DNA from 3 places in the Ruminococcus sp. AM42-11 genome. Region 3 is predicted to be linked to each of the others. Evidence: riboswitches for the same ligand, from Rfam matches in the RefSeq annotation. Region 3 holds a riboswitch; each other region holds the start of a gene.

The links. Region 3 has a riboswitch for cobalamin ahead of DW904_RS08990 (sirohydrochlorin cobaltochelatase). Riboswitches for the same ligand answer to the same signal wherever they lie in the genome.
Region 1: it holds a riboswitch for cobalamin, as region 3 does, so the genes downstream of both, DW904_RS09915 (class I SAM-dependent methyltransferase) here and DW904_RS08990 (sirohydrochlorin cobaltochelatase) in region 3, are expected to answer to the same signal.
Region 2: it holds a riboswitch for cobalamin, as region 3 does, so the genes downstream of both, DW904_RS01490 (cysteine-rich small domain-containing protein) here and DW904_RS08990 (sirohydrochlorin cobaltochelatase) in region 3, are expected to answer to the same signal.

What each region holds. Positions count from the first base shown of each region.
Region 1 is NZ_QUIO01000014.1:35,338-40,730, forward strand. Features, by position in the region: gene hemB (porphobilinogen synthase) at 1-684, shown strand, start outside; gene hemL (glutamate-1-semialdehyde 2,1-aminomutase) at 684-1,955, shown strand; gene DW904_RS09910 (lactonase family protein) at 2,179-3,267, shown strand; cobalamin riboswitch at 3,330-3,528, shown strand; gene DW904_RS09915 (class I SAM-dependent methyltransferase) at 3,674-4,399, shown strand; gene nikB (nickel ABC transporter permease) at 4,404-5,351, shown strand; gene nikC (nickel transporter permease) at 5,341-5,393, shown strand, end outside.
Region 2 is NZ_QUIO01000001.1:342,197-347,589, reverse strand. Features, by position in the region: gene DW904_RS01500 (C40 family peptidase) at 1-478, shown strand, start outside; gene DW904_RS01495 (GDSL-type esterase/lipase family protein) at 648-1,694, shown strand; cobalamin riboswitch at 1,786-1,974, shown strand; gene DW904_RS01490 (cysteine-rich small domain-containing protein) at 2,434-2,742, shown strand; gene DW904_RS01485 (phosphatase) at 2,866-3,579, opposite strand; gene DW904_RS01480 (BMC domain-containing protein) at 3,859-4,236, shown strand; gene DW904_RS01475 (EutP/PduV family microcompartment system protein) at 4,243-4,716, shown strand; gene DW904_RS01470 (class II aldolase/adducin family protein) at 4,963-5,393, shown strand, end outside.
Region 3 is NZ_QUIO01000012.1:58,930-64,322, forward strand. Features, by position in the region: partial or broken gene DW904_RS08980 (heavy metal translocating P-type ATPase) at 1-911, opposite strand, end outside; gene DW904_RS08985 (metal-sensing transcriptional repressor) at 1,011-1,394, opposite strand; partial or broken gene DW904_RS25290 (DUF6783 domain-containing protein) at 1,554-1,664, opposite strand; partial or broken gene DW904_RS25295 (DUF6783 domain-containing protein) at 1,641-1,742, shown strand; cobalamin riboswitch at 1,814-1,990, shown strand; gene DW904_RS08990 (sirohydrochlorin cobaltochelatase) at 2,194-3,426, shown strand; gene DW904_RS08995 (hypothetical protein) at 3,562-4,170, shown strand; gene DW904_RS09000 (sodium:alanine symporter family protein) at 4,233-5,393, opposite strand, start outside.

The sequences.
Region 1 (5,393 bases), on a different contig from region 3:
GCACTTCGGGAAGCAAAGAGCAGATTTCCAGAGATGTATTATGTGACAGATGTGTGCATGTGTGAATACACCTCCCACGGTCACTGCGGCGTTCTTTGCGGCCATGATGTTGACAACGACAAGACACTGGAGCTTCTGGCAAAAACAGCTCTGTCTCATGCACAGGCTGGCTCTGATATGATCGCGCCTTCCGATATGATGGACGGACGTGTGGCTGCCATTCGTAAAGAACTGGATCTGGGCGGTTATACCAATATTCCAATCATGTCTTATGCAGTAAAATACGCTTCTGCGTTCTATGGCCCATTCCGTGATGCAGCTGGAAGTGCTCCTGCTTTTGGAGACCGCAAGAGCTATCAGATGGATTTCCACAACAGAAGAGAGGGAATGAAAGAAGCTCTTATGGATATTGAAGAAGGCGCTGATATTATTATGGTGAAGCCTGCCATGTCCTATCTTGATATGGTATCTGAGATCTCCAAGGCTGTGAATGTTCCGGTAGCGGCCTATAGTGTAAGCGGTGAGTATGCCATGGTGAAGGCAGCAGCGAAGATGGGCTGGATCGACGAAGAGCGGATCATTGGAGAAATGGCTGTGGGAGCTTATCGTGCAGGTGCCCAGATTTATATCACTTATTTTGCAGAAGAAATTGCAAAAATGATGGAGGAAGGGAGAATCGGATAATGACAAAGTCTGAGAAGCTTTTTGAGAGAGCGGTAAAAAGAATCCCTGGCGGTGTAAACAGTCCGGTGCGTGCATATGGCGCTATTGGAGAAGCACCGAGATTTATTGAACGTGCAGAAGGTTGCTATATTTATGATGTAGATGGCAACCGCTATATTGATTACATAGATTCCTGGGGACCAATGATCCTGGGACACAATTTTCCTGCAATACGGGAAAATGTTCTGAAGGCCTGTGAAAAAGGTCTGAGCTTTGGATGCGCTACAGAGATCGAAGTGGAAATGGCTGAATTTATCTGTGACAGAATCCCGCATGTGGATATGATCCGAATGGTCAATTCTGGTACAGAAGCTGTTATGAGTGCAATCCGTGTTGCAAGAGGTTATACGGGGAAAAATAAAATCATCAAATTTGCAGGCTGCTATCATGGACACAGTGATGCCATGCTGGTAAGCGCAGGTTCCGGTGTGATGACAAGTGGTGTGCCGGACAGTGCCGGTGTTCCAAAAGGCTGTACAGAGGATACTATGCTGGCAGTTTACAATGATCTTGGCAGTGTGGAGACTCTTTTTCAGCAGGCAGATGGCCAGGTGGCAGCAGTGATCGTGGAAGCAGTTGGAGCCAACATGGGTGTAGTTCCGCCAAGGGAAGGATTTCTGCAGGGACTTCGCGCTCTTTGCGACCAATACCATGCCCTTCTTATTTTTGATGAGGTGATTACCGGATTCCGACTTGCATTTGGCGGCGCAGCACAGTATTTTGGTGTAACACCGGATCTGGTTACTTATGGAAAAATCATTGGTGCCGGAATGCCGGTAGGTGCATATGGCGGAAGAAGAGATGTGATGGAATTGGTTGCTCCGGCAGGAAAAGTATATCAGGCAGGTACTTTAAGCGGAAATCCGGTAGCTATGGCTGCCGGGCTTACCCAGCTGAAATATTTGTATGACCATCAGGAAATTTACACGGAACTGGAGAAAAAGGGAGAGCTTCTTTACGGTGGAATGGGAAAAATCGTGAAAGAAAAAGGTCTGAATTACCAGATGAATTATGTGGGCTCTCTTGGAAGCCTGTTCTTTACGGGACAGCCTGTTGTAGATTATGTTTCTGCAAAATCTTCTGACACAGTGGCATTTGCAGAATATTTCAAAAAAATGCTGAATATGGGAATTCATATGGCTCCGTCCCAGTTTGAAGCCATGTTCCTGTCAGCGGCTCATACAGATGAAATTATTATGGAAACTCTGGATGCAGTAAAGCTTGTTCTTTGAAAATGTGTGTGGTATAATTTAGACACAATTACATAAAAGAAACCAGAATACGAGTTGCTGTAATAAAATGCGGCTGTAATAAATGAACCGTGGCAGAGGATTTACTGATATAGAGAATGCAGTAATATTCAGAGCTGCACAGTGACCCGCTACGCTGTAAAAAAGATCGGAAGAACAGCGTGAACGGACGGTTTCCAGAAAGAGACTGTAGGAGGCTAGACAAATGGGTAAGAAATATGTGGCTTATGTAGGAACCTATACTCACGGAACCAGCAAGGGAATTCAGGTTTATGACGTGAACCTGGAAGAAGGTACTCTCACAGAGAGAAGTGAAGTGGAAGTTAGTAATGCGTCTTATACCGCAGTATCCAAGAATGGAAAATACCTTTATTCTATCGAGGATGAGGGTGTTGCAGTATTCAAGCGTGATCATAATGGCGATTTGGCACGTATCAACAGCGTGGATATTGATGGCATGAGAGGTTGTTTCCTTGCTACAGACGTAGATGGCAAATATCTTTACGTAGCAGGTTATCACGATGGAAAGGTAACCGTTGTACACACTCATAAGGATGGACGTCTTGGAAGTGTTATGGACGGTGTTTTCCACACTGGTCTTGGAAGTGTTGCAGAGCGTAACTTCCGTCCTCACGTAAACTGTGTACGTCCTACTCCGGATAATAAATATCTCTGCGCAGTAGATAATGGAATTGACCAGATCAAGGTTTACCGGATCAATAAGCGCACAGATAAGCTGGAGCTTGTTGATATTGTCCGCTGCCCGAGAGAGAGCGGACCGCGTATTATCCGTTTCAGCGCAGATGGACGTTATGCATATGTTCTGTTTGAGCTGAGCAATGAGATTAAAGTGTACAGCTACAATGGAGAGGGTGATACTCCGGAGTTTGAGCTGCTTCAAAGTGTTTCCACCCTTGCGAAGAAGGAAGACGGAAGCGTATCTCATAATGCCGCATCAGGTCTTGCTCTTGCACCGGATGGCAAGCATTTATTCTGCACTACAGCAGGTGAGAATACAGTAGGTATGTTTGAGGTAGATGGTGAGACTGGTCTTCTGGATCGTAAATTTGTTCTTCCTGTAAGTGGTGATTATCCGAAAGACCTTGTTATTTTCCCGGATAATCAGCACATTGCCGTTGCCAACCACTCCAGCAACAGCATTACAACCTTCAAGGTTGACTACGAGAAGAACATCATTATGATGAAGGGCAAACCACGTAAGATCGAGACCCCGAACTGTATCAATATCTGGCCGGTACCGGATGGAGAGGATATTGAGGATATAGAGGCCTGATAAATTCTGATTGACAAACAGGAAATGCTGTATTATACATTTTTGATGTTGTGTTGAGAATTGAATAAAACGACCATTTTGGTGCCTGGTGGAAATTAAAATAAATTCTAGCAGGTCAAACGGGAAACAGGTGAAAATCCTGTGCTATGCCGTAGCTGTAACAGTTGAGTAAGCTTTCGAAACCACTGAATTTTTATCGGGAAGGGAAAGCATTATGATGACACTGGAGCCAGAATACCGGCCAGAATGAAGAACTTTTGCTGCGGGGCACGGTATAGGGGTTGGTTTTATATAACAGGATTATTATGTCATTAAGCCGCTGCGTTAGCAGCGGCTTTTTCACGCTTTTATTACAAGAATTCCCTGATTTGGCAGAAGTTTATGCTATTGGAAAGGATAAACACAAATGGCAGAATTGTTAAAGAATATTCAGTCATATTGGGATATGAGAGCTGGAGGATTTTCAGATGCCAGTATGGAAGAAAGAAAAACAGAACCTGGAGAGAGATGGGAAAATATTTTCAAAAATTCTCTTAAAACGGGATGCCATGTATTAGATGATGGGTGTGGCGCTGGCTTTTTTACCACTTTGCTTGCTTCGATGGGATTTCAGGTGACTGCGGTAGATTATAGCACAAAAATGCTGGAAGAAGTCAGAAGAAATCTGGAGACAGAAGGACTTAAAGCAGAACTTCATCAGATGGATGTGCAAAGCTTAGAATTTGCTGATAATTCCTTCGACGCAGTGGTATCAAGAAATGTATTCTGGAACCTGGAGCATGCAGATAAAGCTTATGAGGAAGCGTACAGGGTTCTAAAAAAAGATGGAATTCTAATTCTGGAAGATGGAAATTATTATCGCCGTTTTTTTAGTGATAAGTATCAGAAAGCCTATGATGAGTTTCAGCGGGGACATGAAAAAGAAGAACAAGGGTGCCATGCGCGACATAATAAAGAAAATGTAGATTTTTCCATTATGGATGAAATTGCAAAGAAATTGCCAATGAGTCAGGTAGATCGACCTGCCTGGGATTTTAATAAACTTGTAGAAACAGGATTTCATAAAATACAGGTGGAAATAGCTGGCAGCCCTTTACCGATGAGTTTTTGTATTGTAGCACAGAAAGGCTGAAAAAGTGAAAAGAGAGATTATAAAACGACTGATTTCACTTGTGATTATTTTGTTTGGGCTGTCTCTGATGACCTTTGGACTTACATATATTTTGCCGTCAAATCCAGCTGAACAGCTGGCAGAATCTATGGGTGCAGGTCATGACCGGGAGGTAATCGCAAAGATTGAAGAAAAATACGGATTAGACAAATCTTTTGGAGAGCAGTATGTGAACTGGCTGAAGGGTGCGTTACATGGCGATTTCGGAATGTCGGTAAAATATGCACAGCCCGTTTCCCAGGTATTAGGAAGAAAACTCCCCAATACGGTTAAACTGGCAGTTGCATCGTTTATTCTGATGATATTAATTTCTTTTCCGTTAGGAATTTTATCAGCAGTATATAAGGATAAAAAGGCTGATTATATTATTCGGTTTATGTCTTTTATTGGAATTTCACTGCCTAGCTTCTGGGTTGGTATGATGATGATCTATTTTTTTGCAGTTAAGATGCACTGGCTGCCTGTGGGGGGATCAGATTCTTTTAAAAGTCTGATCATGCCGTCTGTAACACTTTCGTTAAGCATGAGTGCGTACTACATAAGACGGATCAGGGCGGTAATGGTCGAGCAGATGAATGAGGAATATATAAATGGCTGTCAAGCAAGGGGAATTGGAAGGTTTCGTACAATTTTCTTTCATGTGCTGCCAAATTCCCTGCTTACTGTAGTGACAATGCTCGGCATGTCATTTGGAGGATTACTTGGTGGAACAATGATCGTTGAAACGGTCTTTAGCTGGAATGGAATCGGCAGCGCAGCAGTGGCTGCGATTTCCGGCAGAGATTACCAGCTGATCCAGGGATATGTTATGTGGATGGGATGTATTTATGTACTGGTGAATCTTTTGGTAGATATATCTTACCAGTGGCTTGATCCAAGAATTAGAAGAGGAGCCCTGCAACATGAAGAGTAAGAAAAAATTATGGATTCGTTTTGTGATTATAATGGCATTTGC
Region 2 (5,393 bases), on a different contig from region 3:
TTCTGATTATGAATACGATGAGTATGGTAATGTAATTGATACTGACAATACAGTTGATTACAATTCCGAGGCAAGCAGCTCCGACAGTTCCTCAGATAGTTCTTCTGACAGTTCATCAGCCAGCAGTTCTTCAGGTTCCGGCTCTTCTGTTGTATCCTATGCAACACAGTTTGTTGGAAACCCATATGTATGGGGTGGAACAAGCCTTACCAGTGGTGCTGACTGCTCTGGCTTTGTGCAGAGTGTATATGCAAACTTTGGCGTAAGTCTTCCAAGAACATCTTATGAGCAGCAGAATGCCGGATATGAAGTATCCTATGCGGATGCTCAGCCAGGCGACCTGATCTGCTATGGCGGACATGTTGCAATCTATATGGGAAATGGACAGATTGTCCATGCATCCAATGCCAGAGATGGCATCAAGGTCAGCGATAATGCTGCATACAGAACGATTACTTCTGTAAGACGTCTTGTGTAATCTGAATAAATGAATTTGTGAGCCCTTTCCGGAGATGAAAATCCGGAAGGGGCTTTTTACTGAAAATAATGTGGAAAAGCAAAGAAAAAAGAAGTATAGTAAGAATAAAAGTATTGTCTGAAAATCGTAACATAAATATTTCGTATAGCCAGATGAGAGGTGGAGAAAAATGCTTAGCCATTATCAGATGAAGGAAATTCCATATTTAAGAATATTAGGAAGAACGAATGGCAGTCTGGAACCGGTAACACTATTTTGGACCGCTTCCGGAATTGAACTGAATGTAAAAGCAACAGAAATATGGGTGAAAATCCGCTCCGATTATGATGTTTTTGAGCCATGGGTGGATGTGATCGTAGACGGCGTATTGTCCCAACGGCTTATGGTAAATAAGGGAGAACAGGAAATCTGTCTTTTCCGTAATATGGAAAGGGATAAGGTAAGAAATGTAAAGCTTCTTCGTGATACTCCTGCGTTTCCCACAGATGAAAAAACATTGCTTCAGCTTCTGGAGGTTGAAACTGACGGTGAGTTTTTACCTCTTGAAACACCAAAGCTCAGATTGGAGGTAATAGGGGACAGCATTACCTCTGGTGAGGGCGGCAGCGGTGCAGGAGAAGAAATGACATGGAATTCCTTTTGCTTCAATGCCGTGGATAATTATGCATATATGGCAGCAAAAGAACTGGGCGCGGTGTACAATTGCATCAGTCAGAGCGGCTGGGGCGTTTTCTGTTCCTGGGAAGGCAATGAGCAGCAGGCAATCCCGCTATATTATGAGCAGGTGTGCGGTCTTTTAAATGGAGAAAGAAACAAACAACTGGGTGCTATGGAAAAATGGGATTTCCAGAAGTTTCAGCCTGATGTGATCGTAGTGAATCTGGGGACAAACGACAGCAGCGGCACGAAGAATATGGACAGAGTTGGAAAGGCTGTGGAAGACTTTTTGAGAAAACTGCGCGTATGTAATCCAGAAAGCTATATTCTGTGGTGTTATGGAATGCTTGGAGATGAGATTTTGCCTACGCTTGAGAAAGCGGTGGGGAATTATAAAAGAAAAACAGGGGATGAGCGCGTGGAATTTGTGAAGCTTCCGGATACACAGGAAGGAGAATTTGGATCAAGGCAGCACCCAGGGCACAGATCTCATGAAAGAACAGCGAAAATCCTGGTGGAGAAGATTCAGGAAAAAATGACGCTGCTGGTCACGCCGTGACTAGCAACACCAGGTTGATAAAAAAATAACAAAAATCCTTCCAAAGGGTTGACAAAGACAGTGACCGGTGGTACTATGATGTTAGTATAATTCCATAGTGAACATATTAAGTGCTGACAGCTATAAGCTGGCAGAAAGAGGGAATCAGGTGAGAAACCTGAGCGATCCGGTCACTGTAACAGAGGAGCGAATCTCATAGTCCATTGTGCTTACGCATGAGAAGGAGAGAGGAAGTGATGATTCTGGAGCCAGGAAACCTGCTTGGTATGGCGAGGTTAAACTTCCGATGAAAGTGTAACAACCAGTTTTGGGGAATCCGCAGCCCTGAGATGTTGTCCGCTTTTGTGAGTGGACATTTTTTATGGAATGATCGCCTGTTCAGAAGAATTATACAGATTAAATGGCAGGCGATACTACTTCGGATGAAACCGTTCCCTCCGCGTATATATGAACGGATCATATTCTACCCCGGAGTAGCATCGCTCCCTCTTAAATAATGATGATTCAGAAGCCGCATATGCGGTATTTTTTTACACTTTTCCTGAGCCTGTTTGTAGAATTATTCCCGTAATCTCCTGCAGGGTGTGACGCACATCTTACAGAAAGCCTTTTTTAAACACGCTCTGGCCGTATTCTATTCCTGTAAGCGGGATTCTTTTTTTGCATTTGATTTTGGGGCATTACGAAATAGAATATAAAGAATATTTTGTTTTGAGCTGTATGAGATAAGGAGAGAAATATGGAGAAAAAATATTGGGAAGATAAAGAATACGCTTATTTCAGTCATAAGAAATGTGAGTATTTTCCATGCCATAAAGGAGCTGATCCAGAGGACTTTAACTGTCTGTTCTGCTATTGCCCGCTTTATGCCCTTGGAGACAAATGCGGCGGAAATTTCAAATATAATGAGAAGGGATTTAAAGATTGTACGAATTGTCAGCTACCTCATAAGAAGAAAAACTACGGTTATGTGACAGGAAAATATCAGGAACTTGCTGCGATGATGCAGAAAGTAAGAGAAGCAGATCATAAAAATGAAAATGAGTAATCAAAGAAATAAGTATAAAAAACTCTCCGGAATATATACGAAGTTAAGCTTACGTATTTATATTTCTCGGAGAGTTTTTGCGTAATGCAAAATTCCATTGGAATTCTGCAAGCTGGATCCTTTTTATCGTATGCTTAACAGCATCTTTAATTTCGGAATCTGGTTGTTGAGAATCAGACCCTCTGGAAACATAGCATTATGAACGAAATCAGCGGCATAAGTGAAGTCTCCAATATGCTCTGTTCCATGACTGTCACTGGAAAGCACGATTGGAACCAGATACTTCCGGCAGCAGGACAGGATCTGCGCGCAGTTGGCATGGGTATCGCCCCGATATCCGTAAGGTGCCAGGGAAGCTTCGTTGATCTCAAGGAGAACACCGTTTTCACCGGCAGCCTTTACAACTGCGTCGTAATCTATGTCATACTGGGGATTATCAATGTGTCCCAGGATCTTTATAACCGGATTCTTCATTACGTTCAGAAAAGCAGCAGTATTTTCTTCCCTGGTCTTTGGCCGGAAATTCTGATAATGCATGCTGGCGATTGCGTAGTCCAGCTTATCAAGAAGCTCCTGTGGCAGATCTGTTTTTCCATCGGTATCCAGAATGTTCAGTTCAATTCCATATAATAATTCCACATCGAAACGCTTCCTGGGCGAATAGATCAGGCTTCGGAAATAAGAAGAAGTTCCGGCAGCCAGAGTGGCTGGTCCGTGGTCTGTGATTCCAAGAAGCTTCAGCCCTTTTTGAGAAGCTGCCTTTGCCATGTCGCTGATGGTGCAGGTTGTGCCGTGTCCGCTGGCAATGGAATGTGTGTGTATATCAGAAAGATACATAAAATCATCTCCTAGTCAAGATTACGTGAATATATGCAGCTGGTAATTTCACTATAAAAGTGTTTTGAAAAGCCATTTACAGTTAACTTTAGTATGCCAGAGGGAAAAAAACATGTCAATCATAAATAAGAAAAAACAGAGAAAACAAATAAAAACAACATTGTACTACAAGAAAAACCACATATAACATGCCAGGAAATGTTGCTTTTTGTTGACACTTGGAAATCAGAAAGGTATAATCAAATCAGATTATAAAAACTCTTTATTCAGGAGGAGAAAATGGGATACACAGATAATATGTCTCCGGAAATGAAACAGAGAATCGTACAGGAGCTTGTACCAGGCAAGCAGATTTCCCTGGCACATATCATTGCCAATCCGGATAAGATTCTTTACACCAAGCTGGGCCTTGATCCGTCGCTGGACTACTCAAGAGCGGCCATTGGGATCATGACTGTAAGTCCGGCAGAAACTGCTATCATTATGGCAGATATTGCGATGAAATCATCTGGCATTGAACTGGGATTTGTTGATCGTTTCAGCGGAAGCCTGATCATCACAGGTACTGTGTCGGAAGTAGAAGCTTCTACTAGCGCAATTCTGGACTATGTGGGAAATAAACTGGGCTTTACTTTATGCCCCATTACAAGGACTTGACAGAATATGAGGAAACTTGTTCTGATCGGTCGCAGCGAGGCTGGAAAAACTACTTTGACCCAGGCCCTGCGTGGTGAAAAAATACATTATCATAAAACACAATATGTAAATAATTTTGATGTGATCGTAGATACGCCAGGAGAGTATGCCCAGACGAAAGGTCTGGGACACGCCCTGGCGTTGTATACATATGAATCAGATGTGGTAGGGCTGCTGGTATCTGCCACGGAACCGTATTGCCTTTTTCCACCTTGCATTACCTGTATGGCCAACCGTGAAGTAATTGGAATTGTTACCAAAATCCACAATCCGGATGCAAATGTAAAACTTGCCACGTCCTGGCTGGAGCTTGCCGGCTGTAAAAAAATCTTTTATGTAGACTCCAGGCAGCAGGAGGGCATTCCGGAGATTTTGGAATATCTCAGGGAAGATGGCGATGTAATGCCGTGGGAAAAAGATGCCTCTGATCCGGTGAATTAGAAAATACCTGCCAAATGGGGAAAAACAGTAAAACCACGAAAAACAACATAGCAATCTAGAAAAAAATCCACATAAAACAACATAAAACAACGGAAAAACCTTGACTTATAATGTGGAATGGTGTAAACTTACAACATAACCAAAAAAGTAACAGGCTAGCTATGCCTAGCCATGATAAGTTACCCGGTGCGGTACTATAACATACATAATCCACCGCACCTGAATGTGCTTAAGGAGGAAAAAAGCATGGTAAACGAATACGAAATCAAAAAACAGATTTGCGACATCGGAAGAAGAATCTATAACCGCAACATGGTTGCAGCAAATGATGGAAACATCTCTGTAAAACTGAATGACAATGAGTTCCTTTGCACACCTACTGGTGTATCCAAAGGCTTTATGACTCCAGAGTTCATCTGTAAAGTAGATGCAAAAGGAAATGTTCTTCAGGCTAACCCGGGATTCAAACCATCATCTGAGATCAAGATGCATATGAGAGTATATGAGAAGAGACCTGATGTAGGATCTGTTGTACATGCTCATCCAATTTATGCAACATCTTTTGCTATTGCTGGTATTCCGCTTACACAGCCAATCATGCCAGAGGCAGTTATCGCTCTTGGATGTGTTCCGATCGCTGAGTATGGTACACCTTCTACAATGGAGATTCCGGATAA
Region 3 (5,393 bases):
TCTCCGGCAGCTTTGTCGACAGGGATACTCTCACCTGTAAGGGCAGATTCGTTGACTGCACTGGAGCCTTCGATAATCACACCATCCACCGGGATGTTCTCACCAGGACGGACAACAAAGGTGTCTCCTTTTATAACCTGGTCAATGGGAACGGTGGCTTCCTGGCCGTTTCGGATGACAACGGCAGTCTTGGGAGCAAGCTTCATAAGACCTTTTAAGGCATCCGTGGTCTTGCCCTTGGAACGGGCTTCCAGCATTTTTCCAACGGTGATCAGGGTCAGGATCATAGCGGCAGATTCGAAATAGAATTCCATCATGTAGTGCATGACAAGTTCGGAATTGCCGTCAACCTGGGCTCTGGTCATGGCGAACAGGGCGTAGACACTCCATACAAAGGAGGCCATGGAGCCGAGAGCTACCAGGGTATCCATGTTCGGAGAGCGGTGCCACAGACTCCTGAAGCCACTGATGAAAAATTTCTGATTGATGACCATGACGATTCCTGCAAGAAGCAGCTGTACAAGTCCCATGGCGATATGGTTGCCATCAAACCAGGCTGGCAGCGGCCATCCCCACATCATGTGTCCCATGGAAAAGTACATCAGCACCAGAAGAAAACCTACTGAGGCAATAAGTCGTTTCCTGAGGAGTGGCGTTTCGTGATCTTCCAGGGCTTTCTCAGCATCAGAAACGGATTCCTTCTGGCCGGAAGCACCCTTCAGGCTGCAGCCGTATCCGGCTTCTTCTACAGCTGAGACAATGGCAGAGGCTGAGGCAGTTCCTTCCACTCCCATGGAATTGGTAAGCAGGCTTACGGAGCAGGAAGTAACTCCCGGAACCTTGTTTACCGCTTTTTCCACACGGGCGCTGCAGGCTGCACAGCTCATGCCGGTGACGTTGTATTGTTCCATAATAAATTCCTCCTTCGAATACAGTGTTTCGATACCAACGGACTGCTCTGCGCATTCGTACCTCCGCAGGCAGGTACACATTCGGAATACGCTGGTATCTCACTTCATTAGCTTCTGCAAAGTTGCAACCAGCTCATCAATGGTTTCGTCTTTACCATCACGGATATCTCTTGCCACACAGGTTCGGATATGATTGGCGAGAAGTTCCTTATTAAATGCATTCACAGCGGCATTTACAGCTGCTGACTGAATAAGAATATCGTTGCAGTAAGCGTCATTCTCCAGCATTCCTATAATCCCCCTTATCTGGCCTTCAATACGTTTCAGACGGTTTACCAGCTTCCTGCGCTCTGCTTCGGAACGATCGGTGTGCTTGGTACAACAGCAGGAACAGACCTTCTTGGTAGGTTCCTGGCTGGAAAGAGTTGCAGGATCGGCTGCGGTGTGGCTGCAGCAGGATTCGGATTTATAATCAGCTGTCATAGGCGGACTCCTTTCCTTATATACCCCGCCAGTATGTATTTGATGAAACCAATATATACCCTGGCGGGGTATTTGTCAATAAGTAATTCACAGAAAACCTGAGAATTGCGGCGCGAAACCATGCGAAAGCATGATTTCTGTGCATCGCGAAGCGTGTTGCTATGAACGGAGTGAATAGTAATCTGTTTGAAAAATTATTCCCGCAATCTGCACGCCCCACTTTGCGGTATATTTTGCCCGAATTCAGTTGCCGTAGCCCGCTACTGCGCCCTCATCAGGACAAAATCTCCCACAAATTGTGACGCAAATCTTGCAGAAAGCCTTTTTCAAACATACTCTAGTTCATAAAAAATACATAAAAAGTTCATAAAAAATATATAATAATATGGTACATATTAAATATCCGAGTCGAATATGTATAATGGTTATAGCGCGAAGGTTGCATCATGAACATGATGCGCAAAAGAGAATCCGGTGAGAGTCCGGAACGATGCCGTCACTGTGTAAGGGAACTGCTTCAGAGCCCACTGGGAAACCGGGAAGGGGGAGCAGTGTTGACCGAAGTCAGGAGAACTGCCTTGGCGTGGAATCTTAGGTCTGCGGTACACAGAACCTGTATTCTCATAACGATACATGAATATTTCCTGAATGTTTTTTGGAAGAAAAGTGTGTATATGAGAATGTGTGCAGTCGCAGAAAATGCGGCTGTTTTTATGCAATGGGAGATTGGTGATAGATTTCCCATGGGATTCTTTATACGTGATTCTATCCGGAAATACAAAAAAAAGAGGAAAAAGAAATGAAAAGAAAATCTTTATTAGCAATCCTTCTTGCAGCTTCTATGGCAGCAAGCATGACAGCAGCAACAGCAACTGTTGCATTTGCAGAGACAGAGGAAGCAGCAGAGGAGACAACAGACGATGCAGAAGCAGCTGATGACACTGCAGATGCAGATAAGGAAGCGGCTGATAAAGTAGCAGCACTTATCGATGCTATTTATGTTCAGGAGAGAACAGATGATACAGATGAGCAGTGCAAGGAAGCTAAAGAAGCATGGGATGCCCTTACAGATGCTCAGAAAGAGCTTGTAGAGGGAGAAGAGGCAAGTCCAGAGTATTTCGGACGTGACACAGGTGATGCTTCCAAGGATGATCCGCGTAATCAGGACGAGATCGGTGAGAATGAGCTTCTTGTAGTAAGCTTTGGTACTTCCTTTAACGACAGCCGTGCAGAGGATATCAAAGGAATCGAGGATGCTCTTGCAGAAGCATTCCCGGATTGGTCTGTAAGAAGAGCATTTACCGCTCAGATCATTATCAACCATGTACAGGCAAGAGATGATGAGAAGATTGATAACATGCAGCAGGCACTTGACCGTGCAGTAGCAAACGGTGTTAAGAATCTTGTAGTTCAGCCTACACATCTTATGCATGGTGCTGAGTACGATGAGATGGTAGAAGCTATTGATGCTTACAAAGATAAATTTGAATCTGTAGCAATCGCTGAACCAATGCTTGGTGAGGTTGGCGATGACGCTACCGTTATCAACGATGACAAAGCTGCTGTTGCTCAGGCAATCACAGATGAAGCTGTAAAAGAAGCTGGATATGACAGCATGGAAGCAGCTGCAGAAGATGGAACCGCATTTGTATTCATGGGACATGGTACTTCCCATACAGCAAACGTTACATATGATCAGATGCAGACCCAGATGGAGAAACTTGAATTCACAAACGCATTCATCGGTACTGTAGAAGGTGAGCCAGAGGATACAGCTTGTGATGAAGTTATCAATAAAGTAAAAGATGCCGGATTCAAGAAAGTAATCCTTCGTCCGCTTATGGTTGTTGCTGGTGACCATGCAAACAATGATATGGCTGGTGATGATGATGACTCCTGGAAGAGCATGTTCGAGGCTTCTGGAGATTTCGATGAGATTGACTGCCAGATCGAAGGTCTTGGAAGAATTGACGCTGTTGAGCAGCTTTATGTAGCTCATACTCAGGCAGCTATTGATTCCATCGCGAAATAATTATCCTGGTATAAATTGTTATTGCAACAGAACAAAAGCAGCTGCTCCTACACTGTGGGGCAGCTGTTTGAGTAATAAAACAAATACGGCACACACAAGTGTACCGTAAATAAAGAAAAAGCAAGGAGAGTTATTATGAAACGTTCATTAGTCATTTTATTAACAGCTGTAAGTATTTCCGCTATGACAGCAGGAACTGCATTCCCGGCATTTGCAGAAGCCACAGAGGCTGAGGCAGAGGAAACCACAGATGGTGCAGAGAATGCCGCAGACAGCGAACTTGAAGACGGTGTTTATGGTGTAGAGTTTGACACAGACAGCAGTATGTTCCATGTAAATGAGGCTTGCAACGGAAGAGCTACCCTCACTGTAAAGGATGGTAAAATGACCGTTCATATTACTCTCGTTTCCAAGAATATTGAGAATGTTTTCCTTGGAACAGCAGAGGATGCACAGAAAGACGGTGCCGAACTGATTCAGCCTACTATTGATAAGGTAACTTACAGCGATGGCATGACAGAGGAGGTTTATGGATTCAATGTTCCAGTAGAGAAGCTTGATGAAGAATTTGACCTGGCAATCATTGGTAAAAAGGGCAAATGGTATGACCATAAGGTAAGCGTTACGGATGTGCAGGAGCAGACTGAGGAAGAAAAAAATGCAGTTGAGATCGGTGAGGAAGAGAAAAGCGAAGATGCTGATACAACTACAGATGCAGCTGCCGAGGAAGAGAATAAGGATTGATCAATAATCTGAAAGGGACATCACATGAGCGAAAACGGTTCATGCGATGTCCCTTTTTATATTTATTTTGTTTTGCCCTCACCGGCAAAATATTCTTTTGTCAGCTTCACAACTGTACCGGAAAGCAGGAACAAAGCAATCAGGTTGGGAATTGCCATAAGACCGTTAAATGTCTCGGCAATGCTCCACATCAGTCCAAGGTTGGCAGTTGCGCCAAGGATGGCAACCAGGGAATAAATAACCATAAAAGGTTTGATCACTTTTTCAGAGAACAGGAACTCGATGCAGCGGGCACCGTAAAGTCCCCATCCGACTGCTGTGGAAAAAGCGAAGCAGCACATGGCAACTGCTGTAAAAATGGATACCCAGCTTCCATATGTAGAAGTAAATCCAAGGATCGTAAGCTCTGCGCCAGCTGCTTTTCCATAATCAACAGCAACGCCGCTGCAAAGGATAACCAGTGCAGTCAGTGTACAGATCACGATGGTATCTGTAAAGACTTCGAAAATACCGAACATACCCTGTTTTACAGGCTTTTTGGTATCTGCACACGCATGGGCAATGGATCCGGTACCAAGACCAGCCTCGTTAGAGAAGATACCACGGGAAACACCTTTTTTTAAACTTGTGAACATACTTAAAACAATGCCGCCTGTTACAGCTCTGGGCTGAAATGCCCCTCTGAAAATAGAAACGAATACAGCTGGTACATTCTGAATGTTCAGAAGGATAACTCCCAGTCCGAGAAGAATGTAAAGCAGAGCCATAAATGGGACCAGCTTTTCGGTGACATGGCCAATTCGTTTGATTCCGCCAAGAAGGATCATGGCGATCAGAATGGCAATTATGATTCCGATGATTAGGTTGGAAGTAGAAACGGCGCTTTCGCTGATCACGTTATAATTCAGCAATGCAGAATTGATGGCAGTGGTGATAGTATTGACCTGTGTAGCGTTACCGGTACCAAATACAGTGAGCACGCCGAATGCTGCGAACAGATAAGCCAGCCAGTGCCATTTTTTGCTAAGACCGTTCTTGATGTAATACATGGGACCGCCTACCAGTTCACCGTTGGCATTGATCTCGCGGTAGTGTACCGCCAGAGTAACCTCAGCATATTTGGTACACATGCCAAACAGTGCAGAAACCCACATCCAGAATATGGCTCCGGGACCGCCGATCGCGATAGCGCCTGCTACACCGGCAATGTTGCCAGTACCAAC